Regions from separate parts of the Neorhizobium sp. PAMB6630 genome, predicted to be linked through region 3. Evidence: predicted binding sites of a transcription regulator. Region 3 holds the regulator's gene; each other region holds the start of a gene.

Region 1 (10,159 bases), 490 kb from region 3:
GATTTTCCGCATCGAGCGCCGCGCGGATCATCTCGACGGCGTCTGCATCGTTCATGCAGTGGCGAAATTCATCGTGATAGCTGAAGGAGACGGCAAGGCCATGCGCGTTGGCCGCCTGCGTCGCCAGCGCCTCGGCCTTTTCCCGCACGTCCGCCATCGCATCGTCGTTCACCGTGCGCAGCGTTACCCAAAGCTCGGCAGAACCCGGCGCGATGCCGAAGGCGGGTTCGCCAACCGATACATGCGTAACGGTTGCCAGAACAAGATCGCCATCGCGGATATCGCCCTTGCGCAGGTCCGTCAGCGCCGGAATGAGGCTCGCGACGGCCGGGGCCGGCGAGACACCGGTTTCCGGCATGGAGGCATGCGCCGTCTTGCCGGTAAAACTGATCTTTAGCCCGCAGGAGGCGCAATTGGCCGCACCCGCCCGGATCCAGCTTTTGCCGAAGGGGATGCCCGGCATGTTGTGCAGCGAAAACGTATAGTCCGGTGTGAGGTTTTTGAATTTTTCGTCCGCCAGAACGGTCGCGGCACCCGCTCCGGTTTCCTCCGCCGGCTGGAACAGCAGGATCATGCGGCCGGAGGCCGGGCGTTTTTTTGAGAAGGAAACGGCAAGCGCTGCAAGCGTTGCCATATGCCCGTCATGGCCGCACATGTGGCCCTTGCCGGCTATCTTGGAGCGATGCGGCAGGTCACTCGACAATTCCGCGATGGGAAGCGCATCCAGTTCGGCGCGAAACATCACGTTTGGGCCGGCCGCGGCCCCTTTGTAAACAGCAGCAACGCCCGTTCCGCCAAGCCCGGTGAAAATCTCGTCCGGCGACACGCCCTCCAGAAACCGCACTACCTCCGCCGCCGTCTCATGCTCCTCGCCAGAGACTTCCGGCATGGCATGGAGATGCTGGCGCCATTTGGCAAGCTCCACAAAATCGCTTTCGACAAGGTTCATGCGGGCGGTCCTTTTCTGCCAGTTCGGGGGAAGCGAGGGAGGGTTAGCTGACCTTCTCCACAAACCCATCCAGCACGCGCTTCTGGCCGGCCTTGTCGAAATCGATGGTCAGCTTGTTGCCTTCGATGCAGGCGACGTGGCCGTTGCCGAATTTTATGTGGAAGACGCGGTCGCCGACCGTAAACTTTGACGGCGTGGTGGCGACCGATTTGGCCACCAGTTCGCCATCGATGGTGCGTGCCTTCGGGCCGCTTTCGCCGTAGCCGATGCGCTCCACCGCATGGCCGGAGCGGCTGCCCCAGTTGTCGCGGGTGGCATCGGTCTTGTTGGCCTGGGCGCGTTTCCAGCCGGGTGTCGAGTAGGAATTCTGGAAGGGTTCGGCCTTGTCGAAGCGCGATTGGCCATAACCGCCGCGCCCGCCATAACCGCCGTAACCGGTATCGGCGGCGGCAGCGACGTCCACGTGGGCTGCCGGCAGTTCATCGAGGAAGCGCGAGGGCATGGTGGATTGCCAGAGCCCGTGGATGCGCCGGTTGGAAACGAACCAGATGTGGCAGCGGCGTTTTGCGCGGGTGATGCCGACATAGGCAAGGCGGCGTTCTTCCTCCAGCCCTGAGCGGCCGCCTTCATCCAGCGCGCGCTGGTGCGGAAACAGGCCTTCTTCCCAGCCGGGCAGGATCACGGTTTCGAATTCCAGCCCCTTGGCCGAATGCAGCGTCATGATCGAGACGGCATCGAGGTTTTCGTTCTGCTCGACATCCATTACCAGCGAGACATGCTCGAGGAAGCCGCGCATGCTCTCGAACGCCTCCATCGAGCGGATGAGTTCCTTCAGGTTGTCGAGGCGGCCGGGGCCTTCGGCGGATTTGTCGTTTTTCCACATGTCGGTATAGCCCGACTCTTCGAGGATCTGCTCGGCAAGCTCGGTATGCGGCGTGTTTTCCAGCCGCTCGCTCCAGCGGGCAAAGCTCTGCACCACGTCGAACAGCGCCTTGCGGGCCTTCGGCTTCAATTCGTCCGTCTCGATGATATCGCCAGCGGCAGACAGCATCGGAATGTCGCGGGCGCGGGCATAATCATGCAGGTTGCGCACCGTCGTATCACCCAAGCCGCGTTTAGGCGTGTTGATGATGCGCTCGAAGGCGAGATCGTCGGCCGGCTGGCAGACGAGGCGGAAGTAGGCCATCGCATCGCGGATTTCGAGCCGCTCGTAAAAGCGCGGGCCGCCGATGACGCGGTAGTTGAGGCCAAGCGTCACGAAGCGGTCTTCGAATTCGCGCATCTGGAAAGAGGCGCGCACGAGGATGGCAATGTTGTTCAGCGCATGACCGGAGCGTTGCAGCTGTTCGATCTCTTCGCCGACGGCACGCGCCTCCTCTTCCGAATCCCAGGCGGCGTGGACGATCACCTTTTCGTCATCGGGATCGGTGCGCTCGGTAAACAGCGTCTTGCCGAGGCGGCCTTCATTATGGGCAATCAGATGGCCGGCAGCGCCCAGAATATGTTCGGTCGAGCGGTAATTGCGCTCGAGACGGATGACCTTGGCGCCGAGGAAATCTTTCTCGAAGCGCAGGATATTATCCACCTCCGCGCCGCGCCAGCCATAGATCGACTGGTCGTCATCGCCGACGCAGCAGACGTTTTGCGGCACGTCTTTCGGGCGTTGGGCGAGAAGCCTCAGCCACATATACTGCGCGGTATTGGTGTCCTGATACTCGTCCACCAGGATGTAGCGGAATTTCTGGTGGTACTCGCGCAGGATATCCGGGTTGCGGCGAAAAATGTCGATCGGGTGCAGCAGAAGATCGCCGAAATCGCAGGCATTCAGCGTCTTCAACCGGCCCTGATAGGCGGCGTAAAGCTCGCGGCCCTTGCCATTGGCAAAGGCGCGCGCATCGCCCTCGGGAATGTCTTTTGGCGTCAGGCCTTTGTTCTTCCAGGTGTCGATCATGCCGGCGAACTGGCGAGCCGGCCAGCGCTTGTCATCCAGACCTTCGGCCTGGATCAGTTGCTTGATCAGCCGGATCACGTCATCGGTGTCGAGAATGGAGAAATCGGAGCGAAGACCGGCGAGTTCCGCATGGCGTCGCAGGATCTTGACGCCGATGGAGTGGAAGGTGCCGAGCCACGGCATGCCCTCGACGGCGCCACCGACGAGAACGCCAATGCGCTCCTTCATCTCGCGCGCTGCCTTGTTGGTGAAGGTGACGGCCAAGATCTGGCTCGGATAGGCGCGGTTGGTCGCCAGAATATGGGCGATGCGGGTGGTCAGCACCCGCGTCTTGCCGGTGCCGGCGCCGGCGAGCACCAGAACCGGGCCATCCATGCTTTCCACGGCGTCGCGCTGTTCCGGGTTGAGGCCGGAGAGATAGTCGGGCATCCGGTGCTGGTCACGCGCGGCCATGGCGCGGGCGGCAAGGCCAAGCCCACCCGGCGCCGGTGTTGCTGCTCCGGCAGGCGGTGCGGCAGGTTTCTGGCGTGGCGTGTGATCCGGCTCTTCGTCGAAGAACGGAATATCGTCAAAACTGTTCGTCATCAGGCCAATCTAATGATTTGCGAAGAACATGGCCATAGAGCATGTTCTGCTTTTATTCCAGCCTGCCGCCTCAGCGATGGAGAAAAGCCGGGCAGATCGGCAGGTTTTCAACCGGTTAGCCCCTCAAGGCATTTGACGAAGCGCCGTTCACGCCAGCGTGAAAATCCGTTAGGTTACAATTCGGCAAGGTTGGCAATCTGGCATTGCTTAAGTCCTTGCTAAACGTGATACTTTGACTTGTACGATCTCATCCTCCCCATCGGAGTGCCGAATGCGCATCTGGAAGCAATTGCTCCTCAGTCTCGTCATGCTGTTTGCAGGTCTCTGTCTATGGCTGTTCGTCAGTCCAGATGCCGGGCATGCGCTTGTGCGTATGGGCGTTCCGCAACAGGCCGTGGCGTTTGTCCAGCCCGGAGTGTCCGGAAATGGCAGCAACAATGGCGGTTCCGATTCGGGCGCGCAGCCGGCAAGGGCCGGTGGCCAAGGTGGTCAGGCAGGGCAGGGCGGCAGGGGCCCGGGTGGTCAGCGTGCGCCGCTGGTCGTCACCCGTACCGTTGTGATGGACAAGGTCAACGACCGTTTGAACGCCATCGGAAGCGGCACCGCCATCCAGTCTGTCGTTGTTATGCCGCAGGCGAGCGGCACAATTGATGAGATCCTTGTCGCCTCCGGCCAGAAGGTCAAAAAGGGCGAGGTTCTGGCGCGTCTCGATGACGAAGAACAGAAGATCGAACTGGACAAGGCTCGCGTCTCGCTGCGCAGTGCGGTTGAAAAATCCAGCTCCTATCGCAACCTGCAATCGGTCGCCCGGCTTGACGTGCTCGATGCGCAGATTGCCGAGGAATCGGCAAAGCTTGCCGTCAGCACTGCCGAATTCAACCTGCGCCGCCGCGATATCGTCGCGCCCATCGACGGGATTGCGGGCATCATTGCCATCAATGTCGGTGACAACGTCACCACCCAGGCCAGCATTGTGACGCTGGACGACCGTTCGGAAATCCTGGTGGATTTCTGGGCACCGGAGCGCTTCGTCACGGCCATCACGCCGGGCATGGCGGTGGAAGCAACCTCGATCAGCCGTCCCGGACAGGTGTTTTCCGGCAAGGTGGAAAGCATCGATAACCGCGTGGATGCGGCAAGCCGCACCATTCGCGTGCGTGCCCGCATCGATAACCAGACTGATGTGCTGCGGGCCGGCATGTCCTTTGCCGTCTCGATGCGCTTTGAGGGTGAAACCTTCCCGGCCGTCGATCCGCTTTCGGTGCAATGGGATGCCGAAGGCGCCTATGTCTGGAAGATCGAGGCCGACAAGGCTGCCAAGGTGCGTGTTGCCATCATCCAGCGCAATCCTGATATGGTGCTGGTGAATGCGGATCTGAAACCGGAAGACAGGATCGTCATCGAAGGCCTGCAGCGCGTGCGCGAAGGCCAGCCGGTGCGGCTGCAGGGGGCTGGTGAGAAGCCGGCGGAGGTGGCGCGTCAATGAGCGATAATTCAGACCTGAAGATCGAGGATTCCAAGGCCACCTTCACGGCGCTTTTCGTGCGCCGTCCCATTCTGGCCGCCGTCATCAACACGCTGATCGTTGTGGCCGGCCTTGCCGCACTCGTGGGCGTTGAGGTGCGCGAACTGCCCGATGTCGACCAGCCGGTGATTACCGTGCGCACGACCTATGATGGCGCCGCCCCGCAGACGGTGGACCAGGAACTGACCCAGGTCATCGAAGGGGCCGTGGCGCGCGTCTCCGGCCTCAAGGGTCTGTCGTCGGAATCGCAGTTCGGTGCCAGCCGCGTCACCATGGAATTTAACGATACGGTGGATCTGGCTGTTGCCGCAAACGACGTGCGCGATGCCATCGGCCGCATTTCCGATCAGCTGCCGGAAAGCGCCGACGATCCGCGCATCGTCAAGGCCGATTCCGATTCGCAGCCGATCATGCGCCTTGCCGTCACCTCCTCCTCGCTCTCCATGGAAGACCTGACGCTTCTCGTCGACAACGAAATCAGCGACCGGCTGGCGGCCGTGGAAGGCGTGGCCGACGTCGAGCTTTACGGCGACCAGGAGAAGATCTTTCGTGTCGATATCAATCAGGCAGCGCTTGCAAGCCGCGGGCTGACGGTGGCGGATGTGTCGGGTGCGCTTTCCAGTGCAGCACTCGACGTGCCGGCAGGATCGCTCACCAGCCGCACGCAGGATATCGTTGTGCGCGCCACGGCAAACCTGTCGACGCCGGCCGATTTTGAAAACGTGCTGATCAAGGACAATATCCGCCTGCGCGACGTGGCAAGCGTCACGCTCGGTCCGGATGACGGCACCACGACACTGCGCTCGAACGGCGTGCAGGGCGTGGGTCTTGGCATCATCCGCCAGGCCCAGTCGAATACGCTCAACATTTCGACAGGCGTTGCGGCCGCCGTCGCCTCTCTGCAGGCGGCAATGCCGGAGGGCACCCGTATCGTCATCACCTCCGATGATGCCACCTTCATTCGCGGCGCGCTGCACGAGGTGGAACTGGCGCTCGGCCTTTCGGCGCTGATCGTGGTGGCCGTGCTTTACCTCTTCCTGCGGGACTGGCGCGCCACGCTCATTCCGGCACTGACCATGCCCGTTGCCCTCATCGGCACGCTGTCGGCCATCTATCTCGTTGGCTTTTCCATCAACATCCTGACGCTTCTCGCCATCGTTCTCGCAACCGGTCTTGTGGTGGACGATGCGATCGTGGTGCTGGAAAACATCGTGCGGCGGCGAACGCAGGGGTTGGGCCCACGCGCTGCCGCCATTCTCGGTACGCAGGAAGTGTTTTTTGCGGTTCTCGCAACAACCGCCACCCTTGCCGCCGTCTTCATCCCGCTCTCCTTCCTGCCAGGCCAGCTCGGTGGCCTGTTCCGCGAATTCGGTTTCGTGCTGGCGCTTGCCGTCGGCCTCTCGTCGATCACCGCGCTGACCCTTTGCCCGATGCTGGCCTCGCGCATGCTGACAAAACCGATGGTGGAGCCGAAGGGTCTGCTGGCCGGTTTCGGCAACCTGTTTGCCGCCACCTATGCCCGCACATTGCAATTCTGCATGAATGCACCTGTTGTGGTCATTGCCGTCTGCGCCGTCATCATGGGCGCCGCCTATGTCGCCTTCGGACTGGTCACCAGCGAGCTGACACCGCGCGAGGATCGCTCGATGGTGATGATGCGCGCTACGGCACCGCAAGGGGTCAGTCTTGAATATACGCAGGACCAGTTGCAGCGGGTGGAGGAAAACCTGCAGCCGCTGATCGATTCCGGCGAAATCCGTAATCTGTTTTCGATTTCCGGCATGGGTGGCTCCTCCAACACCGGCTTTATGGTGATGACGCTGGCGCCGTGGGAAGAGCGCACCCGCAGCCAGGATGAGATTGCAAGCGACATCAATGCGGCGGCAGCCCGCGTTCCGGCGCTTCGCGGTTTTGCCATCCAGTCGAACAGCCTGCGCATTCGTGGCGCCGGCAGCGGTTTGCAGGTGGCGCTGGTCGGTGCCGATCATGCAAGCCTCACCCAGGCGGCGCTGCAGCTGGTGCAGGCCATGGAGAAAAGCCCGTCCTTCGTCACCCCGCGGCTCGACAACGAGCCGACGCAGGCGCAGCTGTCTGTCTCCATCGACCGCGAGCGCGCGTCCGATCTCGGCATCGATATCACCGGGCTTTCCAATTCCATGCAGGCGCTGCTCGAAGGACGCTCCATCGTCGATGTCTTCGTCGATGGCGAGGCGCTGCCGGTGAAACTCATCTCCTCCATGCAGCCGATCAACGATCCGACCGATCTGGAAAACGTTTTCCTGCGCACGGGCGACGGCAAGGTCGTGCCGATGTCGACCATCGCGACCTTGAAGGAAGGAGCGGTCTCGCCGCGTCTCAACCGCGAACAGCAGATGGCGTCCGTGTCGCTCTCGGCAAGCCTCGGCGATGGCGTGTCTCTCGGTGCAGCCCTTGAGGAAGTGACAAGGCTTGCCCAGCCGCTGCTGCCGAACGGTTCTCGCCTTATGCCTTTGGCGGAAGCTAAGACGTTGGGTGAAAACGCCAATGGCATGGCCATCACCTTCGGTTTTGCCATCGCCATCATCTTCCTGGTGCTGGCAGCGCAATTTGAAAGCGTGCTGTCGGCACTGATCATCATGACGACGGTGCCGCTCGGCTTGGCTTGCGCCGTCTTTGCGCTTGTGATCACGGGCTCGACGCTCAACGTCTATAGCCAGATCGGCCTTGTGCTTCTCGTCGGCGTGATGGCGAAGAACGGCATTCTCATCGTCGAATTCGCCAATCAGCTGCGTGACCAGGGTGTTGCTGTGCGCCAGGCCATCGAAGAAGCCTGCCGCCTGCGCCTTCGCCCTGTCATGATGACGATGATTGCCACCATTCTCGGTGGCGTGCCGCTGGTGCTGGCCGCCGGTGCCGGTGCCGAAGCGCGCGTGGCGCTCGGCTGGGTCATCGTTGGCGGGCTAGGCCTTGCAACGGTGGTGACGCTGTATGTGACGCCGGTTGCCTACCTGCTGATTGCCCGCTTCGCCAAGCCGCATTCTCATGAAGAAGAGCGCCTGCACGAGGAACTGGAGCGCGCCCATAGGGGGGCCGCCAATGCCGAGGAAAAACCGCTTCTGGCGGCGGAGTAGCCCGGCATCCGGTAGTCCTGGCCGCGCGTGGCGGCCGGGACGCTCTTTACGGCAGCCGATCATCAGGTGGGTTGGCGCATCTCCTTGGCGATCTCAGGATTTGCCTCGGCAAACTTCATACTCGCGCCGTTCCTGTAGGCTGCGTCCTTGAAGTCGGGACTATCCTTCAGAGTAGCAATTTCCTCAGGTGTGAACTTGAAGAACAAGAGCAGGCGATAGGCCTGCTTGGCGCCCTCGTTCTGCGAAGCCCATGCCGGCAGCGCCGTTGCAAGCGCCTTGTTTTCCCGGTCGTTGCGGTCCATCTGCACGGCAAGCTTCATCAGGCCGCCAAGGGGGATTGGAATGCCGTTGATGGCAAGGTCGGGAACGAAGCTGACCGGGTGGATGCCGCCCGCCGGGTTCGTTCCGGTGATGACGCCGCAGCGATGGTCGGTCACAAGCTCCTTTTTCTGCTGAGCGCGGTGGGTATTCAACTGCAGCAGCAGCTTGCAGTTTGCCTTGTTGGCATCCGTCATCAGGCGCTGATACTCGGCCTTCTTCAGCTCCTGCGGGGAATTGGGGTCCACCGTCTGGCATCCGGCAAGCGCAAAAAGGCTGAGGGCCAGCCCGATCTGAGTAAACTTCATCATCCGTTCCTGAACAATATCCGGCAGCCTGGGCCGGTTCGGCGCCAGGGTGTGCGGTCAAACATGTTTGAAAAATGCTTTGGCACAGCAAAATGCTGTCATCTGCACAAGATAACCAGGCCCCGCGTGGCGACCTTCGAAAGCAAAAAATTATTAGCTGTCATCTTTTGCGCCAGCAACGCCACCGCTGATTGTCTTCGCGGATACGGTAAACGGGCTATCTCCAGAGCACCCACTCCCGGTGCAGGTCGACGAGCCAACGGAACCAGTGCGAAGGCGAAATTGCCTTCGATATGGACAACCACCAACGGCTCCCGTACCAAGCGTTACAGCACATGACGGGCGGACATGGCCCGATCGGGAGACATGACGATGGTGATGAGAGACGCGCAACCGGGCCCACGCAATGAAGAGGGCATCGCGGCTGTTCTTGGAATTTTGAAGCAGAGCCTTGGTGACCGGTTGCAGACCGGCCAGGCCTTTCGCGAGCAGCACGCCCACACCACGACCTATCTGCCGCCGCAACTGCCGGATGGCGTGGTTTTTGCCGAATCGGTTGAGGATATCAAGACGGTGGTGAAGGCTTGCGCCGCTCACCGTGTGCCCGTCATTGCCTTTGGCACCGGCTCTTCGCTGGAAGGGCAGGTGAACGCGCCCTCCGGCGGGATTTCGCTCGATACGACCCGCATGGACAAGGTGCTGCGCGTGTCGCCTGAGGATCTCGACGTGACGGTGGAGCCCGGCGTGACGCGCGAGGCGCTGAACACCTATCTGCGCGACACGGGGCTGTTCTTTCCGATTGATCCCGGCGCCAATGCCTCCATCGGCGGCATGACGGCCACCCGCGCTTCCGGCACCAATGCGGTGCGCTACGGCACGATGAAAGACAATGTTCTCTCGCTCACCGTGGTGACGGCCGATGGCGAGGAGGTGGTCACGGGCACCCGCGCGCGCAAATCCTCGGCCGGTTACGATCTGACGCGACTTTTCGTCGGGTCTGAAGGCACGCTTGGCATCATCACCTCGATCACGCTGCGCCTGCAGGGCATTCCGGAAAAGATCGGCGGCGGGGTCTGCGCCTTCGAGACGGTAAAAGCTGCCTGCGACGCGGTGATCATGACCATCCAGATGGGCATTCCGGTCGCCCGCATCGAGCTTCTGGATGCCGTGCAGATGCGCGCCTGCAATGCCTATTCCGGCTTGAATTATGCCGAGAAGCCCACGCTGTTTCTCGAGTTCCACGGCACGGAAGACACCGTGCCGCTGCAATCGGAACAGTTTGCCATGATTGCCGCCGAATGCGGCGGTGAAGATTTCCAGTGGACGGGCGATGCCCAGCAGCGCGCAAAGCTGTGGAAGGCGCGTCATGATGCCTATTGGGCCTCGCGGGCGCTTGCGCCGCATCTGGCTGGC
Region 2 (10,159 bases), 160 kb from region 3:
TTTTATTCTTGCGGTGTTTGCCCTCTTCGGTGCAGGCATCCTGTCGCTGCTCGGCATTTCCATGGGCGCGTTTCGCATTTCCGGCGGTCTGCTGCTGTTCTGGATCGCCTTCGAGATGATTTTCCAGAAGCGCAATGACCGCAAGGAAGAGACATCCAAGACCGCCATCACCATCGACCACATCCAGAACATCGCCATCTTTCCGCTGGCGTTGCCACTGATTGCCGGCCCCGGCGCCATTTCGGCCACTGTGCTGCTCGCCGGCTCCTTTGCCGAACCGCTCGACCGGGCGCTGCTCATCCTGATGCTGGCGATCGCCATGGCAACGGTACTGATCGCGCTGATGATCGCCGACCGGCTCGATCAATATCTCGGCGTCTCCGGCCGCGCACTTCTGACGCGTCTCCTCGGCGTTCTGCTCGCCGCGCTTTCGGCCCAGTTTGTCGTCGATGGCGTCAAATCCGCTTTTGCGCTGTGACGGTTTTGTCGACGCACACCCTCCCGATGCAGCGCTGCATGGCGTTGCTGCTTCCTCTGCTGCCGGAAAAAGGGTCTTCACACCGCCTTCTTCCGCATCCCAGGCATATGACATGAAATCCATTGTTGACCTCCGCCGCTTTCTGCCCACGCCGCCGCCGCTCAGCCTGAAGGAACGCATCCGCGCACCGTTGGGCGCACTCGCCGGAATTGCCGTGACGGCTGTCGTAAGCCTGCTTGCCTTGAAACTGGGCCTTGCTGCCCCGGCGCTGATTGCCCCCATGGGCGCCTCGGCTGTCCTTCTATTTGCCGTGCCCTCCAGCCCGCTGGCGCAGCCCTGGTCGGTGGTCGGCGGCAACGGGCTTTCGGCATTGATGGGTGTGGCAGCAACCGTTCTGGTAGCAGACCCGGTTCTTGCCGCAGCGCTTGCTGTCAGTCTTGCGATCGCTGTGATGACGGCATGCCGCTGCCTGCATCCTCCGGGCGGCGCCGTGGCGCTGACCGCCGTCGTTGGCGGTGCTGCCGTTCACGATCTCGGGTTCGGTTTCGTGTTATGGCCGGTTCTTGGCAATTCGCTGCTGCTGCTTGCAAGCGCGCTTGTCTTTCACCGTCTGACCGGAGGCATCTATCCGCACCGCCTGCAGCCCTTTCCCCGCGCAACAGCCGATCCGGCGCCGCTCGCGCGCATCGGATTTCTGACAGAAGATCTGGACGAGGTACTGAAGGATTATGACCGGTTTCTGGATATCGACCGTGGCGACCTCGAAACCATTTTGCGGCGCACCGAACTGCGCTCCTACCGCCGCCGCGCGCAGCATGCCGACTGCGCCAGCATCATGTCACGCGATGTCGTGGCGGTGGCGCCCGATACCAGCCTTCGCGAAGCCTATGCCCTGATGCATCGATACCGGTTTCATGCGCTACCGGTGACCAACGACCGGGCAGAAGTTATCGGCATCGTCACGCAGAGCGATTTCCTGCACAAGCCGCGCTGGGTGGCGGGGCGTCCGCGCATCGCGTTCAGACAACGGCTGAGCCTGATCCTGTCAGGCGCGTCGGCGCCGAACGATACGGTGAAGGACATCATGACGGCGCCCGTGCGCACGGTGCTGGCAGACACGCCCATCGCCGAGGCTATCATCGCCTTTGCCGAAGGTGGCCTGCATCATCTGCCGGTGGTGCGCGAGGGCAACCGACTGACCGGCATCATCTCGCAATCCGACGCGCTGGTCGCCATGCTCGAAGATAAAACGGCCGGCGAAACATCCGCTTCGCCGGCCGCATCCTGAACGATAGCTATAGAAGAATCAGAACGGGATGTCGTCGTCGAGATCGCGGGCAAAACCGCCGCCGGCAGCGCCACCGGAAGGCTGGCCGCCGCGGCTGGACGATGCCGGCGCGCGATCATAATCGTCGCCATAGCCGCCACCGAAATCACCACCGCCAGCCGGCTGGCCGCCAGAACGACCGCCGCCAAAGCCAGCGCCCTGCCCGCCGCCGCCTTCACCACGACCACCCAGCATGGTCAGCGTGGAGTTAAAACCCTGCAGCACGATTTCGGTGGAGTAGCGGTCATTGCCGGTCTGGTCCTGCCACTTGCGGGTCTGCAGCTGGCCTTCGATATAAACCGTTGCACCCTTTTTCAGGTACTGCTCGGCAACCTTGCAGAGACCTTCGTTGAAGATCACCACGCTGTGCCATTCGGTCTTTTCCTTGCGCTCGCCGCTGTTGCGGTCGCGCCAGGTTTCAGACGTTGCAATGCGCAGGTTGGCAATCGGCCGGCCGTCCTGCGTCCGACGGATTTCCGGGTCGGCGCCGAGATTGCCGATCAAAATTACCTTGTTGACGCTGCCAGCCATTTTTTCACCTTGTCTGCTGCCGCATGCGGCACGCGAATTTTAAAAACCTTTCCCACTCTACCCCATTGCCGGTCGTGAATGGGTTTTGGAGATCGGTAATCCACAAGCAAATTTGTTCTTTCTTTGTTCTAGTATTCCGCTATGATCCTGTCAACGCCCGGATGCGTAGCACGAATCGAAAAGCCACTCGGCAACGCCTTTCGCCTCGACACCGGCCGATGGATCACTAGATAAGGGACTTGTCCTCCCACAGAGCCTTTTCACGATGAGCGAACTCAAGACGATTTCCATTCGCGGTGCCCGCGAGCACAATCTCAAGGGCATCGATCTCGACCTGCCCCGCAACAGCCTGATCGTGATGACCGGCCTGTCCGGATCGGGAAAATCATCCCTGGCCTTTGACACCATCTATGCGGAAGGCCAGCGGCGTTATGTCGAAAGCCTTTCGGCCTATGCGCGCCAGTTCCTGGAAATGATGCAGAAGCCTGACGTCGACCAGATCGACGGCCTGTCGCCGGCTATTTCCATCGAGCAGAAAACCACGTCGAAAAACCCGCGCTCGACGGTTGGCACCGTCACCGAGATCTACGATTACATGCGCCTTCTGTTTGCGCGCGTCGGCGTTCCCTATTCGCCCGCCACCGGCCTTCCCATCGAAAGCCAGACGGTGAGCCAGATGGTGGACCGGGTGCTGGCCTTCGAAGAGGGCACCCGCCTCTATATCCTGGCGCCCCTCGTGCGCGGCCGCAAGGGCGAGTACAAGAAAGAACTCGCCGACCTCATGAAGAAGGGTTTTCAGCGCGTGAAGGTGGATGGCACCTTCTACGAGATCGCCGAAGCCCCGACGCTCGACAAGAAATACAAGCACGATATCGACGTGGTGGTCGACCGTGTCGTGGTGCGCTCCGATATCGGCGCGCGTCTCGCCGACAGTCTGGAAACCTGCCTGCGGCTGGCGGATGGTCTGGCGATTGCCGAATTTGCCGACAAGCCGCTGCCGCCGGAGGAAACCTCTGCCGGCGGTTCCGCCAACAAGTCGCTCAACGAGACCCATGAGCGGGTGTTGTTTTCGGAAAAATTCGCCTGCCCCGTCTCCGGCTTCACCATTCCGGAAATCGAGCCGCGGTTGTTTTCCTTCAACAATCCCTTCGGTGCCTGCCCGACCTGCGACGGTCTCGGCTCGCAGCAGAAGGTCGATGAAGCGCTCATCATCCCGGAGACGGAGCGCACGCTGAAGGATGGCGCCATCGCGCCCTGGGCCAAATCCTCCTCGCCCTACTACAACCAGACGCTCGAAGGCCTTGGCAAGGTCTATGGCTTCAAGCTGTCGGACCGCTGGGCAAAGCTTTCCAAAGAGGCGCAGGGCGCGATCCTCCACGGTACGGACGAAAAGATCGAGTTTCATTACGTCGACGGCGCACGCGCCTACAAAACGACGAAGAATTTCGAAGGCATCGTGCCCAATCTCGAGCGCCGCTGGAAGGAAACCGACAGCGCCTGGGCGCGCGAGGAAATCGAACGCTACATGTCGGCGGCACCCTGCCCGGCCTGCTCAGGTTTTCGCCTGAAACCGGAAGCACTGGCGGTCAAGATCGACAAGCTGCACATCGGTCAAGTCACGCAGATGTCGATCAAGGTGGCACGCGACTGGTTTGAGGATCTGCCGGAGCGGCTGAACGCCAAGCAGAACGAGATTGCCGTGCGCATCCTCAAGGAAATTCGCGAGCGGCTGCGTTTCCTGAACGACGTCGGGCTGGATTATTTGAGCCTCTCGCGCAATTCCGGCACGCTGTCGGGCGGCGAAAGCCAGCGCATCCGGCTCGCCTCGCAGATCGGCTCGGGCCTCACCGGCGTGCTCTACGTGCTGGACGAACCGTCGATCGGCCTTCACCAGCGCGACAATGCCCGTCTCCTCGACACACTGAAACACCTGCGCGACATCGGCAACACCGTGCTGGTGGTCGAGCATGACGAGGACGCGATCCTGTCGGCCGATTACGTGGTTGATATCGGCCCGGCTGCCGGCATCCATGGCGGCGAGGTCATTGCCGCCGGCACGCCTCAGGAGGTGATGGCGCATCCGAAATCGCTGACGGGTAAATATCTCTCCGGTGAACTCGGTGTGCCCGTGCCGGCCGAACGGCGCAAGCCGAAGAAGGGCAAGGAGCTCAAGGTTTTCGGCGCCCGTGGCAACAATCTGAAGAATGTCACGGCCGCCGTGCCGCTCGGGCTTTTCACGGCTGTGACCGGCGTATCCGGCGGCGGCAAGTCGACCTTCCTGATCGAGACGCTGTACAAGGCGGCGGCGCGCCGCGTCATGGGGGCCCGCGAAATCCCGGCCGACCATGACCGCATCGACGGTTTCGAATTCATCGACAAGGTGATTGATATCGACCAGTCGCCGATCGGGCGCACGCCGCGCTCGAACCCCGCCACCTATACCGGCGCCTTCACGCCGATCCGCGACTGGTTTTCCGGCCTTCCGGAGGCAAAAGCCCGCGGGTATCAGCCGGGCCGCTTCTCGTTCAACGTCAAGGGCGGCCGTTGCGAGGCCTGCCAGGGCGATGGCGTGATCAAGATCGAGATGCACTTCCTGCCGGACGTTTATGTCACCTGCGATGTCTGCCACGGCAAACGCTACAACCGCGAAACGCTGGATGTCACCTTCAAGGGCAAGTCGATCGCCGACGTGCTCGACCTGACGGTGGAGGAAGGCGTCGACTTTTTCTCGGCGGTTCCGGCTGTGCGCGACAAGCTGCAGGCGCTGTTCGATGTCGGCCTCGGTTATATCAAGGTCGGCCAGCAGGCCAATACGCTCTCGGGCGGCGAGGCGCAGCGCGTTAAGCTGGCCAAGGAATTGTCGAAACGCTCGACCGGCCGCACGCTCTATATTCTGGATGAGCCGACCACCGGGCTGCACTTCCACGATGTCGCAAAGCTGCTGGAAATGCTGCACGAACTGGTCAACCAGGGCAATTCGGTCGTCGTCATCGAGCACAATCTGGAAGTCATCAAGACGGCGGACTGGGTCATCGATATAGGCCCGGAAGGCGGCACTGGCGGCGGCGAGATCGTGGCAACGGGCACGCCGGAAGCCATCGTCAAGGAAAAGCGCTCCTATACGGGCCAGTTCCTGAAAGACCTGCTGGAGCGCCGGCCGGTTCGCAAAGTCGAAGCGGCAGAATAAGGATCTGCCGCCTGCCGCCACCCTTGGATCGAGAGGACATCGCATGAGCACATCCGGCACAATCCGCACCGGCATCGGCGGCTGGACCTTCGATCCCTGGGAAGGCACGTTTTATCCGGAAAAACTCACCAAAAAGCGTCAACTGGAATTTGCCAGCAGTGAACTGACGGCCATCGAGGTGAACGGCACCTATTATTCCAGCCAGAAGCCGGCCACCTTTGCCAAATGGGCGGCAGAGGTGCCGGAGAATTTTGTCTTTTCCCTGAAGGCCAGCCGCTATTGCACCAACCGCAAGGTGCTAGCGGAAGCCGGGCCTTCGATCGAAAAGTTTCTCGGCCAGGGCATTGCCGAACTGGGGCCTCATCTCGGCCCGATCCTCTGGCAGTTCATGGGAACGAAAAAGTTCGAGCCTGATGATTTCGAGGCCTTTCTCCAGCAATTGCCGAAAACGCTCGACGGCCTGCCGCTTCGCCACGTGGTGGAGCCCCGTCATGAGAGTTTCTGCACGCCGGAATTTGTCGACACGTTGGCAAAATACAATGTGGCGGCCGTTTGTGCCGATCATCCCGACTATCCGATGTTTGCCGATGTCACGGCCGATTTCGTCTATGCCCGGCTGCAAAAGGGAACGGATGACACGCCGACCTGCTATCCGCCGAAAGACATTGATCTCTGGGCAGAACGGTTCAAAATCTATGCGGGCGGCGGCGTGCCAAAGGATCTGCCACGCAATGCACCGGACCATCAGGGGTCGGTAAAACCGCGCGATGTCTTTGCCTTCTTCATCTCCGGCGGCAAGGTGAATGCGCCAAACGGTGCGCGCCATCTGCAAAAATCAGTGGCGCCGTGAAGGCGGTAACGCAAACCGATGCTTTTAAGGTTCGCATTGCCGCAGCAGGCAGGGCGGACTTTGAAAGCCTGCGAGCCATCGAGCTTGCAGCCTTTGCCACCCTTCAGGCGGCAGGTGCCGTCACTGGCGAAGCATCAGCAGCCACGTTGGACGAATTGCAGACCTACCTCGATGCGGGCATGCTGGTCGCGGCTTTCCTGGGCACAGGTCCGGTCGGCTATGCCGGTGGTTCTATCGCCGATGGTGATTGGCTGCATATCGGTGAGATGGATGTTCACCCCGACTTCCAGCGCAAGGGCATTGGCCGGCGTCTGGTGCAGGCCCTTCTCCTTGAAGGTCGGTCGCAGAAGCTTCAAGGTGCAACGCTGACCACGGATCGGTTCGCCCCATTCAATGCACCATTTTACGCGACGCTTGGCTTTCGCATCGTGGAGAAAGAAGCCTGCACCGAGCGTTTGGCGCACATTCTGGAGGAAGAGGCACGACAGGGGCTTGATCCCGCCCGCCGCGTGGCGATGCGTCTCGACTTTCTGCCGTAAAGGCGGGTTCAGGAAGACACCTTACGCAAGGCCTCGATCGGGCGGACGTGTTGGACAAGGGTTTCGGCCGTCAGGCCAAGCCCGGCTCTCATGCCTGCCTCTCCATGCAGGAAAACACCGGCAGCGGCAGCCTCGAAGGCCGGCATGCCCTGCGCCAGAAGCGCTCCGATCAGCCCGGCCAGCACATCGCCGGAGCCTGCCGTCGCAAGCCAGGGCGGGGCGTTCTCGTTGATCAGCGCGCGACCGTCCGGATGCGCCACCACCGTGTCTGCTCCCTTGTAGACGATGACGGCATGCGCGCGCAGAGCCGCCGCCCTTGCTTTTTCCACCTTGCCAAGCCTCGCATCGCCGGCAAGATCGGGGAAAAGCCTCCCGAATTCACCTTCGTGCGGCGTCAGCACCAGCCGCGTCTCGCCCTGCTCAAACAGTGAAAACAGGTCCTCGGGCGCTGACACGCCAGTGCCTGCGGCAAACGAGGTGATGGCATCGGCATCGACCACCACCGGCTTTTCTGCAATCGCGCGCACAAAATCGCGGGCTTTCTCGCCGATGCCAAAACCCGGGCCAATGACGAAGGCGGCAAGTTTTCCCGCAGCCAGCCAGTCTTGCAGATCGCCGCTCGTGTCGATCTGCCTGAGCATGACGGCCGTCAGCGCCGGTGCCTGTTCCGACAGCGCCTCGGCGGGCGAGGCAATGGTCACCAGCCCTGCGCCCATGTGGAGGGCAGCGGCTGCCGAAAGGCGGGCGGCGCCTGTGTGACTTTTCCCGCCGCTGAACACGACGAGATGGCCGCGACGGTATTTGTGCGTCTCGCTGCCAAGCGTCGGAGCCGATGCGCGCCATGCAGAGGGAACGTTGACGGCCAGTTGGCCTAAGTTCTGCGCAAGGATGCGTTGGGGAATGCCAATATCGAACACCTCCACCGCGCCGCAGAGCGCCCGTCCCGGCATCAGCAGGTGGCCGGGCTTGCGCGTCATGAAGGTGACCGTGCGCTCCGCCTTGAAGGCAGCACCCAGCACAAGGCCACGAGCGCCGCAGACGCCGGAGGGAAGATCGATCGACAGCACCGGGATGCCCGCCCTTTCGACGCGCGCAATGATATCGGCCACGTCGTCTGGCACGTCCCGCGACAGGCCTGCGCCAAAAATGCCGTCGATCACAAGATCGCCCTCTGCCGGTCGATAAAGATGAAGCGGCTGGGGAAAAACAGCAGGCGCTTCGCCCGCATAGAGGTCGAAGGCCTGCCTGGCGTCTCCCGTAAGGCACGCCGGGTCTGCCAGCGCATGGATCTCCACCTTTGCTCCGGCGCCGCAAAGCGCCCGTGCGGCCACATAGGCATCACCGCCGTTATTGCCGGGCCCGGCCAGCACGAGGAAGCGCTGCGTGCCGGGATAAAATTTGAGCGCGGCCGCGGCGACCGCCTGCCCTGCCCGCTCCATCAGCGAAAACGACGAAAGGCCGGAGGCGGCCGCCGCCGTATCGACAGCCGCCATCTCGTCCGGTGTGAGCAGAATTGGTGCATTTGGAAACATCGCGCCATTCAAGCCCAGGCAGCCGAAAACGCAACCCCGAAAATTTCACAGAAAACGTCTATATTTTAGGCATTTGAACAAATAAAATCCACATCGAAACAAAGGCAGGGTTTACGCGCGAAAAGCAGGAGGTGAAGTTTCCAGACACCTCTTGCCACCGGCATCGTGAAACCATAGCCTGCCATATGCATACCGGCTGAGCGACCAGGGCTCGGCAACCGGTAAAGGATTTCTGCCAAACTCAGTCCTGGTTTGGCACGATACCTGCATCAACAAGGGCGAGCGGGCAATGGCCTGCTCCCAAGGGAGAAGCGGAGAGACATTTTCTCATGAAAAAGATCGAAGCGATCATCAAGCCTTTCAAACTCGACGAAGTTAAGGAAGCGCTTCAAGAGGTCGGACTGCAGGGGATCACGGTGACAGAGGCCAAGGGCTTCGGACGCCAGAAGGGACATACGGAGCTTTACCGCGGCGCGGAATACGTCGTGGACTTTCTGCCGAAGGTCAAGGTCGAGGTCGTGCTGGCTGACGAGAATGTCGATGCCGTGATCGACGCCATCCGCAATGCGGCCCAGACTGGACGCATCGGCGACGGCAAGATATTTGTATCCAACGTGGAAGAAGTGGTTCGTATCCGCACCGGCGAGACCGGCGTGGACGCCATCTGAACCTGCGTCATAAATCCGGCTGCAAAGAACCGGATAACGCCATTATTTCATATCCAAGGGAGAGACCATGACGACCGCAAGCGACATCATGAAACAGATCAAGGAGAACGACGTCAAGTTCGTCGATCTGCGCTTTACCGACCCCAAAGGCAAGCTGCAGCACGTGACGATGGATGTCGTGGCGGTCGACGAGGACATGTTCGCCGATGGCGTCATGTTCGACGGCTCGTCCATCGGCGGCTGGAAGGCCATCAACGAGTCCGACATGGTGCTGATGCCGGATCCGGCCACCGTCCACATGGACCCGTTTTTTGCCCAGTCGACCATGGTCGTCATGTGCGACATTCTCGACCCGGTGTCCGGCGAAGCCTATAACCGCGATCCTCGCGGCACGGCCAAGAAGGCAGAAGCCTATCTGAAGGCCTCCGGTATCGGCGACACGGTGTTTGTTGGCCCCGAGCCGGAATTTTTCGTCTTCGACGACGTGAAATACAAGGCAGACCCCTACAATACCGGTTTCAAGCTCGATTCGTCGGAACTGCCGTCGAACGACGACACCGACTATGAGACGGGCAACCTCGGCCACCGTCCGCGCGTCAAGGGCGGCTATTTCCCGGTTCCTCCGGTCGACAGCCTGCAGGACATGCGCTCGGAAATGCTGACGGTGCTGACCGAAATGGGCGTCGTCGTTGAAAAGCATCACCACGAAGTGGCGTCCGCCCAGCACGAACTGGGTGTGAAGTTCGACACGCTGGTGCGCAATGCCGACAAGATGCAGATCTACAAATATGTCGTGCATCAGGTGGCCAATGCTTATGGCAAGACGGCAACCTTCATGCCGAAGCCGATTTATGGCGACAACGGCTCGGGCATGCACGTGCATCAGTCGATCTGGAAGGATGGCAAGCCGACCTTTGCCGGCGACGAATATGCGGGCCTGTCGGAAACCTGCCTTTATTATATCGGCGGCATCATCAAGCATGCCAAGGCCATTAACGCCTTCACCAACCCGACGACCAATTCCTACAAACGTCTGGTTCCCGGTTA
Region 3 (10,159 bases):
TTGCGTCGCCTCACGGGCCTTGCCTCCGGCAGCGTCGGAGGTTGCAGCCGGCGTATCGGCATCAGCCTTCGGAGCCGAAGACCCGATGGAATCGGCGCTTTCGCCGTCCTGCAACAGGACAGCGATCGGCGTGTTGACCTTGACGTTTTCGGTCCCGGCGGCAATCAGCAGCTTGCCGATCACGCCTTCATCGACGGCTTCCACTTCCATGGTCGCCTTGTCAGTTTCAATTTCGGCGATCACGTCGCCGGAGGTGACCTTGTCACCTTCGTTTTTAAGCCACTTGGACAGCGTGCCTTCTTCCATCGTCGGAGAGAGGGCGGGCATCAGGATATCAATAGGCATTTACAGGTCCCTCCCCGCAATCACAGAAGAATGTCGGTGTAAAGCTCGGATACATCCGGCTCCGGATCGGCCTGGGCAAAATCGGCACTGTCCGAAACGATGTCACGGATTTCCTTGTCGACCGCCTTCAGCTCGTCTTCACTCGCCCAGTCGCGCTCAAGAAGGCGCATCCGGACCTGTTCGATCGGATCGTGTTCGGAGCGCATCTTCTGCACTTCGTCCTTGGAGCGATACTTGGCCGGGTCGGACATCGAGTGACCGCGGTAACGATAGGTCAGCATTTCGAGAATGATCGGACCCTTGCCGGAACGGCAATGCTCGAGCGCCTCGTCGCCGGCAGCCTTTACGGCGCGCACGTCCATGCCATCCACCTGGATGCCAGGAATGCCGAAACCGGAACCGCGCAGCGAATAGTTCGACTGCGCGGTCGCGCGCGCCGTCGAGGTGCCCATGGCATAACGGTTGTTCTCGACGATATAGATGATCGGCAGCTTCCAGAGCGCCGCCATGTTGAAGCTCTCGTAAACCTGTCCCTGGTTTGCCGCGCCATCGCCGAAATAGGCAACGGATACACTGTCGTTGCCACGATATTTGTTGGCAAAGGCCAGACCGGTCCCGAGCGACACCTGGGCGCCGACGATGCCGTGTCCGCCGTAGAAGTGCTTTTCCTTGGAGAACATGTGCATCGAGCCGCCCTTGCCGTGCGAATAGCCGCCGCGACGTCCGGTAAGCTCGGCCATCACGCCGCGCGGGCTCATGCCGCAGGCCAGCATGTGGCCGTGATCTCGATAGGCGGTGATGACCTGGTCACCCTCTTTCTGGGCCATCTGCATGCCGACAACGACAGCTTCCTGGCCGATGTAGAGGTGACAGAAACCGCCGATGAAACCCATGCCGTAAAGCTGGCCGGCCTTTTCCTCGAATCGGCGAATAAGGAGCATTTCCCTGTAGGCCTTGAGTTCCTCGGCCTTATCGAACTCGGCGATAGCACCGCCATTGCTCTTTGCAGGCTTCGCTGCTGTCTTTCGACCGGCCGCGGACGCGACTTGCTTGGGCGCCATGCACTAACCTCCCTGCGTGTTTGTTGGTTGTCGTCAACATAGGCAAGAAAGCACGCCCCAGCAATGCCATAAATGCATGGCTCACATGATATATAAAACCATGAAAATTCAGGGAAAAAAGAGAATTAACTGGATTTCGGTTAATTCAGAAGTAGCTGTTGAACACGACGATTTCGTCGGCGCGCGACACGTTCAGCTGATAACGTGCGGTTTCATCGAGCATATCTTTTTCCAGTGAGCCATCGCTCAGCAATTCCACCTGCCGCTCCAGTGCCTTGCGCTTGGCGCTCAGCTTGGCAAGTTCATCGGCGCGCTCGGCACGCATGTGCTCGAACTTCTCCGTGGCGATCAGACCGAGGTCGCCGTGGACCGAATGATAACCGAAATAGGAAAGGAAGGCGACCGTGATGGCGGGAAGCACCAGACGACCGAATTTCCGTTCCTTGTGATGTCTCGTCCACATGCGAGCTAGTTCCTGAAACGCATTACCAGGATTTCAAAATCGCACATCTTGCTTAATCAATCGTTGATCTCGAAGAACTTGCGACACCCTGTCGGTTTGATTGCCCGCTCATTTTTGCCCCGCCTGCGGGCCACAATGCAGAACGGGCGACAACCGTTTCCGGTCGCCGCCCGCGCTTTGTCAGATCATGGACCTCGACGGTCCCTTCAATCAGGCCTTCAAAACCGATCGGCCGGCATATTTTGCCTGAGGGCCGAGCAGTTCCTCGATGCGGATCAGCTGGTTATATTTGGCGATCCGGTCAGAACGCGACAGCGAGCCGGTCTTGATCTGCCCGCAATTGGTGGCAACTGCGAGATCGGCAATCGTCGAATCTTCCGTTTCGCCCGAGCGGTGCGACATGACGGCGGTGTAGCCGGCCTTGTGGGCGGTCTCCACGGCGTCGAGTGTTTCGGTGAGCGAACCGATCTGGTTAACCTTGACCAGGATGGAGTTGGCAACGCCCATCTTGATGCCGTCGCGCAGGCGCGACGAGTTGGTGACGAAAAGATCGTCGCCGACCAGCTGCACCTTGGCGCCGATCTTGTCGGTCAGGTACTTCCAGCCGTCCCAATCGTCTTCGGCCATGCCGTCTTCGATGGAGATGATCGGATATTTTGCGGCAAGCTCGGCCAGGTAATCGGCCATGGCTTCCGGTTCCAGCGTGCGGCCTTCGCCTTCCATGACGTATTTGCCGTCCTTGAAGAATTCGGTCGAGGCGCAGTCGAGCGCCAGCTGCATGTCGTCACCCGGACGGTAGCCGGCCTTTTCGATCGACTTCATGATGAAATCGAGCGCTTCCGGCGCGCTCTTCAGGCCGGGCGCAAAACCGCCCTCATCACCGACATTGGTGTTGTGACCGCCGGCGGCCAGTTCCTTCTTCAGGACGTGGAAGACTTCCGAACCCATACGCACGGCCTCGCGGATGCTTTCGGCACCGACCGGCATGATCATGAATTCCTGAAAATCGATCGGGTTGTCGGCATGCGCGCCGCCGTTGATGATGTTCATCATCGGCACCGGCAGAAGGCGGGCGTTCGGGCCACCAACATAACGGAAGAGCGGCAGGCCGGACGATTCGGCGGCAGCCTTGGCAACGGCCAGCGATACGCCGAGAATGGCATTGGCGCCGAGACGCGACTTGTTCGGTGTGCCATCCAGTTCGCACATCAGCGTATCGATGAGGATCTGGTTTTCCGCATCATGGCCGCCGATGGCATCGAAGATCTCGCTGTTGACGGCTTCGACTGCCTTTTCGACACCCTTGCCATGATAGCGCTTGCCGCCATCGCGCAGTTCCACCGCTTCGTGGGCGCCCGTCGAGGCACCGGAGGGAACGGCCGCGCGGCCCATGCTGCCGTCCTCGAGATGAACGTCGACTTCGACGGTCGGATTGCCGCGGCTGTCGAGAACTTCGCGCGCGATGATGTCGGTAATGGCTGTCATTGGCTATTCCTGCTGGTAAGTGCGGTGGAAATCACCGTCTGTCTTAATCCAAGGCACAGAAATTACAATGGCAGGCATATGACAGCGATGTCGGTTTGCTGGCACCTCCTCCATGGCTTGCGGCAACCGGCCAGAGCCGAAAGGTTGTGTTTTCACAGTGTGATTCCAATAAGTTGGATAGACATTTTAAGAGGCTGTTTGCGTTTTGGTAAGAGCTGACGGGCATAATTGAGCATGGCCTAATCTGGCGCAAGGGGAGCGCTGGCGGCCGATAACCCCTCACCCGTCCGGGACCGTCCATGACACTTACGATATCGCGCAGTCTTCTCCTGTTTGGCCTTTTGGTCGGCGCTGGCGTTGCCGCCGCCATCGGCATCCAGAAACTTGCTTTCGACCGGCTGCGGGTCAATGGACCGGTCTATGAGCAGATCGTCTACGGCAAGGACCTGGTCGCCGACATCCTGCCGCCGCCGATGTTTCTGGTGGAAGCCTATCTGCTGGCAACCGAAGGGGCCTACCATCCGGAGCTTGCGGACCAGAACCTCAAGCGCATTGCCGTCCTGCGCAAGGATTACGAGACGCGCAAGGCCTATTGGTCCGGCTCGACGCTTGCGCCACAGTTGAAACAGCAATTGGCCAGCAAGGTTCAGCCGAGCGCCGAAACCTTTTGGTCCCTCCTCGACGGAGATTACAAAAGCGCCATTTCCTCAGGCGATGCCCAGCGCATTCGCGCGGCCGTCAACGCGCTGAAGACAGCCTTCCAGGCGCACCGCGCCGATGTGGATGCATTGGTGACAGCCGCCAATGACCGGCTTTCCGGCGCTGAAAAACAGGCGGCCGAGGAAACCTTCACGCAGAGCCTTGCCTCTTATGTCGCCGCAGCTGCTGCCATGGGCCTGCTGATCGCAGGCCTCATTGCCATGAACCGGCGTGCCATAAAACCGCTTCGCGGCATGCGCGACTATATGAGCATCCTGGCCGGCGGCGATTATTCACGGCCCGTACCCTATGATGGACGTGGTGACGAAATCGGAGAAATGGCGGCGGCCGTGACAGTGTTTCGCGAAAACGCGCAGGAGCGGATCGCAGCGCGACGTCGTCAGGAAGAGGAGCGCGAGCGGGGCATGACCGCCGAACGGGCCGAACACGCCCGCCGCGCCGAGGAAGACGCCACCCGCGCCCGTGTGATCGAGGCCTTGAGCGCCGGCCTTGAACGGCTGGCCAAGGGTGATCTCACCACCCGGCTTTCGGTGCCCTTTTCCGCCGACTATGAAAAACTGCGGCGTGAATTTAATGCAAGCCTGCAGACGCTTGAGGAAACGCTGGGTGAAATCGGCGAGGCGATGCACGCCGTGCAGACGGGCGCCACCAGCATTGCCGGCGGCACTGACGCCCTGTCGCGGCGCACCGAAGAGCAGGCCTCGTCGCTGGAAGAAGCAGCCTCAGCACTTGCCGAGATCACCACCACCGTGCGCATGACGACTGAACGAGCGCGCGAGGCTAATAACCGCATGGCGCAGACGAGAACCAGTGCCGAAACCTCCAATGCCGTGGTGCGCGAGGCGGTGGATGCCATGGCAAAGATTGAAGGATCATCCACCCAGATCCGCCAGATCATCAGCGTGATCGACGAAATTGCCTTCCAGACCAACCTTCTGGCCCTCAATGCCGGCGTCGAGGCGGCCCGTGCCGGCGAAGCGGGCAAGGGTTTTGCCGTGGTGGCCCAGGAAGTGCGCGAGCTTGCCGGCCGTTCCGCCAGCGCCTCGCGAGAAATTCGCCAGTTGATCGACACCTCGTCGAAGCAGGTGGGCGCCGGCGTCGCCCTTGTCAATCGCACCGGCCTTTCGCTCGAAGATATCGAACGGCAGGTGCAGGCGGTGAACGACCTCATCGCGGCCATCGTGTCGGCAGCCGGTGAACAGTCCCATGCGCTGGCGGAGGTCAGCGAGGCGGTGAACCGGATGGACCAGGTGACCCAGCGCAATGCTTCGATGGCTGAGGAGACAAGTGCGGCCTGCGGCGATCTCAACGGCCATACCGCAACGCTTGGGCAGCATCTATCCCGGTTTACGGTCGGCCAGCAAAAGGCAAGCCGTTACCGGATGGGGTCTTAAGGCACAACCGGGCCAGATATCGGCATACTCAACAAGGAGCGGCTCTGAGACCGCCCCTTGTTCGTTCAGCAAAATACCGCTTCAGGACTTGGCGACGGCGTCAAACGCCAGCAGCTTTTCCAACAGGCCCTTCAGGCTTTTGAGATGCACCATGTTCGGCCCATCGGAGGGGGCGTTGTCGGGATCTTCATGCGTTTCGATGAAGACACCGGCCACGCCGACGGCAACGGCGGCGCGGGCCAGCGTTTCGACGAATTCCCGCTGTCCGCCGGTCGAGCCGCCCTGCCCGCCCGGCTGCTGCACCGAATGGGTTGCATCGAAAATCACCGGAGCGCCGAGCGACGCCATGATCGGCAGCGAGCGCATGTCGGACACAAGCGTGTTATACCCGAACGACGCCCCGCGCTCGCACAGAAGCACATTGGGATTGTCGCTTTCGGTGAACTTCGCCAGCACGTTCTTCATGTCCCAGGGGGCCAGGAACTGGCCCTTCTTGACGTTGATGACGCGCCCCGTTTTTGCCGCCGCAATTAGAAGATCCGTCTGCCGGCAGAGGAATGCAGGGATCTGCAGGATATCCACCGTCTCAGCCACCACGGCGCATTGTTCTTCCGTGTGAATATCGGTCAGCACCGGAAAGCCGAACTCGGCCTTCAGATCAGAAAAGATCTCCATGGCCGTCTCGAGCCCGATGCCGCGCTTGCCCGCAATCGAGGTGCGGTTCGCCTTGTCGAAAGAGGATTTGTAGACAAGACCGATGCCAAGATCATCGCAGATTTCCTTGACGGCGCCGGCCATCATAAAGGCGTGGTCGCGGCTTTCCATCTGGCAGGGGCCGGCGATCAGCGACAGGCGGCCGGTGTTTGAAAAAACGACGCGGGCCGAACCCTCGCCGACGGATACCTCTGCATTGGCTGTGACGGCCATGATCACTCCTCAAACACGAAAGCAGCGCCCTGACCGGGGGCTGCGGCAACGACGATGCGCGTGCCTCTTTTCTTAAAGGCCACGTCATTAGCAGCAAGGCAATCTGCTGTCACGGCAAGATCCGGTGTGGCAAACACCACCGCGGCACCACAAAGCCCGCCGGCTGACGGGGACAGATCAATGCCGAGTTCGTCCGCAACTCCCTGCCGCGACGACAGCACAACATGTCCATTCGGCGCCTGAAAGACATGACCCGAGGCATCCGTGACGGCTTTGGTTTCCAATACCGTCTCAAGAACCGGCAGCGCAGCGGTCGTATCATCTGCGGCAAGCCACACGCCGCGTAATCCAACGACACCGTTTTGATGCCGCTCCAGATGCGCCCGGTCGGCCGGCAAGGGATTAAGCCGCTCGCAGGCGAACAGGATAAATTCGGGAGATCCGCTTTCGGCGAAGGCCAGCCTGAAGCGCGCGATCACCTCATGTCCGTCCGCCGTCAGCGCCGCCCGGGAAAATTCAAGGATCTCGCCGGCGGAGAGACCCGCTGCGACAAACCGCGCGTGGTCTCCATCGGCATCCGGCGAAGCAACCACCAGACCAGAAAATCCATCGTCCCCGCAGGCGGCACGGAAGGCGAGATCTCGCCCGGTAAACACATTGCCCTCTCCTGCCGTGCGTTCGACAGCAGCACGGTCACGGATCGCCAATGGCTCCAGATACAGACCATCGGAGAGAAACACGCAGGCATTCTGCGTCCCAAACGGATGCTGCGCATCCGGCGCCACGGTGAAGCCGAGCGTCCCCAGCCGCTGGCGCGCCACCGCAAGTGTGCGGACGGGCATGACAATATGATCAAGCGGGCGGGCCATGATTCTCTCCTTGGACGATGCGGGCCGCAGTGTAGCGCCGGATAAGCGCTTGAATATCCCGCACGCTCTCAGCAATCGGTGTTTTATCCCCGGCTTTTGAGGGCTTGCGGAACACATATGGAACATATAGTGTCTGTTCTGGATTTGTTTCCACTTCGAGGTTGTCTTCATGCTCACACGCAAACAGCAGGAACTGCTCCTGTTTATTCACGAACGGATGAAGGAATCCGGTGTACCGCCCTCCTTCGACGAGATGAAGGATGCCCTCGATCTGGCGTCGAAATCAGGCATCCACCGCCTGATTACCGCGCTTGAGGAGCGTGGCTTCATTCGACGGCTGCCGAACCGGGCGCGGGCGCTTGAGGTGATCAAGCTGCCGGAATCCTATTCGCCGCCGGCCCAGCCGCGTCGCGGGTTTTCGCCCAGCGTCATCGAAGGCAGCCTCGGCAAGCCGCCGGCCACACGCCCTGCCCCGCCAGCTCCGGCTGTCGAAGAATATACCGGCTCTGCCACCGTTCCCGTCATGGGACGTATTGCTGCCGGCGTGCCGATTTCGGCTATCCAGAACAATACCCATGCCATCAGCGTGCCGATTGAGATGCTGGGCACCGGCGAGCATTACGCGCTGGAGGTAAAGGGCGATTCAATGATCGAAGCCGGCATCATGGATGGCGACACGGTGATCATCCGCAATGGCAGCACGGCCACGCCCGGTGATATCGTCGTGGCGCTTGTCGATGACGAGGAAGCGACGTTGAAGCGTTTTCGCCGCAAGGGCGCCTCGATTGCGCTTGAAGCGGCGAACCCCGCTTACGAGACCCGCATCTTCGGGCCGGACCGGGTGAAAATTCAGGGCAAGCTCGTCGGTCTCATCCGCCGCTATCACTGAGCAGTTCGACAACCGGTTGCGGCAGCGTCTCGTCAAAGATGCGCTGCCGCCAATCATAGGTTCGGTGGATGCTCCAGGGGCGTTTGTTGCCGATGCTGGCGCCACTCGCCGTCCAGTCAGCGAGGCGGGTGCTGCCAGCAAAGCGGATTTCGAGGGCTCCTGTCTTGCGCAGCGTCGTCAGAGTGAGCATCAGCGCGCCGGAGCGGCAGGTTTCGAATCGGGCACGGGCGGCAATCACCACGTCGGCCGTATCGCAGGCGGTTCCCGCATAACGCGGGTCCTCGATGGTGGCGATTCGCACCTTTTCCAGCGAACGGGCAAAACAGCCGAGACCGGCAATGCAGGTGAATTGACCGGGAGGAGCGCTGGTCAGGGCTTTGTCCATGGCGGTGGCAGCCTCTCGCAACTCCTGTTTGGTCAAGGGCGGATCTGGTGGCTTTCGGGGGGAAACGCCTGTCTCGGTTCGGCCAGAGTTCAAGTGAATCGCGTCAGCGTCTGATGGGCTTGGCTTGTGTCCTTCCTCGGGAACGACCGCGCGGATGTCTGTGGCGATCTCTGTTTCGGGCGTGTCTGCATCGGCTCCCGTCTGGCGGTTGTGTGCTGCATCGACGCCGGGCTGTGCATGGGCGCTCTTGGAGGTGCCGGGGGGCAAGTCTTGCGGTTTTGCCGCAGTGTTACGTCGGGGCATGATCGGCGCAAGCGTCTTGTCGATGATGAGCGCATTCTGCCACTGGCGATAGATGAAATCGGGCGGTGTCCTGCGGTTGGTGGCGGCCGTCTGTCCGTCGATGAGGGCGACGAGGCTTGCATCTTCCGAAACCAGCAGGCTTGGCCGTGCGGCATCGTCAGGCCAGAACGACAAAATGAGTGCCGCGGCCATGACCGGCAGGCCGAGCAGTTTTAGCCGTGTGCGCAGGAGGACCAGAATCAGAAAGCCGAACGAGGCTATGGGCAGGAACCAGCCATGCTGTCGCCCGACCGGGGCGTCTCCTCCCCAACCCGCCACCGTCTCGGCAACGGAGATAACCAGCTCAACGCCAAAACCCATCAGTTTCAGGAACGGCGCCTCCAGCCCGAACGGCATCAGCAGCATGGCAAGCATGCCGAAGGGCATGACGATCAGCGATATGATCGGCATGGCCGCGAGATTGCCGGCAAGGCCATAAGTGGCGACGCGGTGGAAGTGGGAAACAGAGAAGATCGAGGTGGAGAGTGCGCCGATGAGCGAGGTCAGCACCACGCCGGCGACCATGCTGGATAGAGCGGCTGTAGCGGCAAGCAGTGCCGGACGTCGCGCGGCAAGCGGATCATGCGGATCGCCATGGAGGCTCGACCAGGCGGCGTAACCGGCCACAAGTGCGGCCGTTGCGGAAAATGACATCTGGAAACTGGGCCCCAGCACCGCCGAGGGTGTCAGGACCAGGATGACGAGCGCCGAGAGCGCCACATTGTGCAGGCTGATCGACGGACGGTCGAACAGCACCGAGGCCAGCATGATCACCATCATCACATAGGCGCGCTCGGCCGAAACACCGAAACCGGAAATGAGATAATAGGCCGTCACCATGGCCAGCGCGCCGATGGCTGCGATCTTCTTGACGGGAAACCGCTGCGCAAAGCCGGCAAACAGGCTGAACACCATTCGTGCGCCGACAAAAAAGATGCCGGCGGCCAGCGCCATGTTAAGCCCGGAGATCGCCACGATATGCGCAAGCCCCGCGACCCGCAGCGCCTCGATGGTTTTTTCCGAGATGGCGCGGCGCTCGTCGGTGACGATGGCGGCGGCGAAAGCCCCGGCATCGCCGGGAACCACGGCGCGGATGCGGGTTCCGATCTCGCTTCGCAGTTCAAACAGCTTGCCAAGGATGCGGGTCGACCAGTTTTCATGCGTGCCGATGCCGACCTTTTGCGGCGCCCCATAGAAAAAGCCGACAGCGCCGATGCCTTGAAAATAGGCAGAAAACGCAAAATCAGCGAGCCCGGGCAGAGCCGGTCCGGAAGGTGGG

Evidence for each region. Region 3 encodes LexA, which represses DNA repair genes until DNA is damaged. Its sites were predicted from a motif close to TGTTCNNNNTGTGTTCNG; they were not measured.
Region 1: a site for LexA is predicted at 3,528-3,545, ahead of AC4CWF_RS07175 (ATP-dependent helicase). Genes of this name have one in related genera too.
Region 2: a site for LexA is predicted at 2,450-2,467, ahead of uvrA (excinuclease ABC subunit UvrA). Genes of this name have one in related genera too.

What each region holds. Positions count from the first base shown of each region.
Region 1 covers NZ_CM177836.1:1,511,903-1,522,061, forward strand. Annotated here, with positions in the region: gene AC4CWF_RS07170 (amidohydrolase) at 1-949, opposite strand, end outside; gene AC4CWF_RS07175 (ATP-dependent helicase) at 993-3,485, opposite strand; gene AC4CWF_RS07180 (efflux RND transporter periplasmic adaptor subunit) at 3,757-4,971, shown strand; gene AC4CWF_RS07185 (efflux RND transporter permease subunit) at 4,968-8,120, shown strand; gene AC4CWF_RS07190 (hypothetical protein) at 8,183-8,749, opposite strand; gene AC4CWF_RS07195 (FAD-binding oxidoreductase) at 9,119-10,159, shown strand, end outside.
Region 2 covers NZ_CM177836.1:2,167,296-2,177,454, forward strand. Annotated here, with positions in the region: gene AC4CWF_RS10255 (MarC family protein) at 1-478, shown strand, start outside; gene AC4CWF_RS10260 (HPP family protein) at 591-1,766, shown strand; gene AC4CWF_RS10265 (single-stranded DNA-binding protein) at 1,785-2,336, opposite strand; gene uvrA (excinuclease ABC subunit UvrA) at 2,602-5,523, shown strand; gene AC4CWF_RS10275 (DUF72 domain-containing protein) at 5,567-6,373, shown strand; gene AC4CWF_RS10280 (GNAT family N-acetyltransferase) at 6,520-6,912, shown strand; gene AC4CWF_RS10285 (NAD(P)H-hydrate dehydratase) at 6,921-8,444, opposite strand; gene AC4CWF_RS10290 (P-II family nitrogen regulator) at 8,774-9,112, shown strand; gene glnA (type I glutamate--ammonia ligase) at 9,180-10,159, shown strand, end outside.
Region 3 covers NZ_CM177836.1:2,002,598-2,012,756, reverse strand. Annotated here, with positions in the region: gene AC4CWF_RS09465 (pyruvate dehydrogenase complex E1 component subunit beta) at 1-345, opposite strand, end outside; gene pdhA (pyruvate dehydrogenase (acetyl-transferring) E1 component subunit alpha) at 366-1,406, opposite strand; gene AC4CWF_RS09455 (FtsB family cell division protein) at 1,552-1,869, opposite strand; gene eno (phosphopyruvate hydratase) at 2,080-3,354, opposite strand; gene AC4CWF_RS09445 (methyl-accepting chemotaxis protein) at 3,654-5,468, shown strand; gene kdsA (3-deoxy-8-phosphooctulonate synthase) at 5,550-6,395, opposite strand; gene AC4CWF_RS09435 (VOC family protein) at 6,398-7,264, opposite strand; gene lexA (transcriptional repressor LexA) at 7,434-8,153, shown strand; gene AC4CWF_RS09425 (ComEC/Rec2 family competence protein) at 8,134-9,966, opposite strand.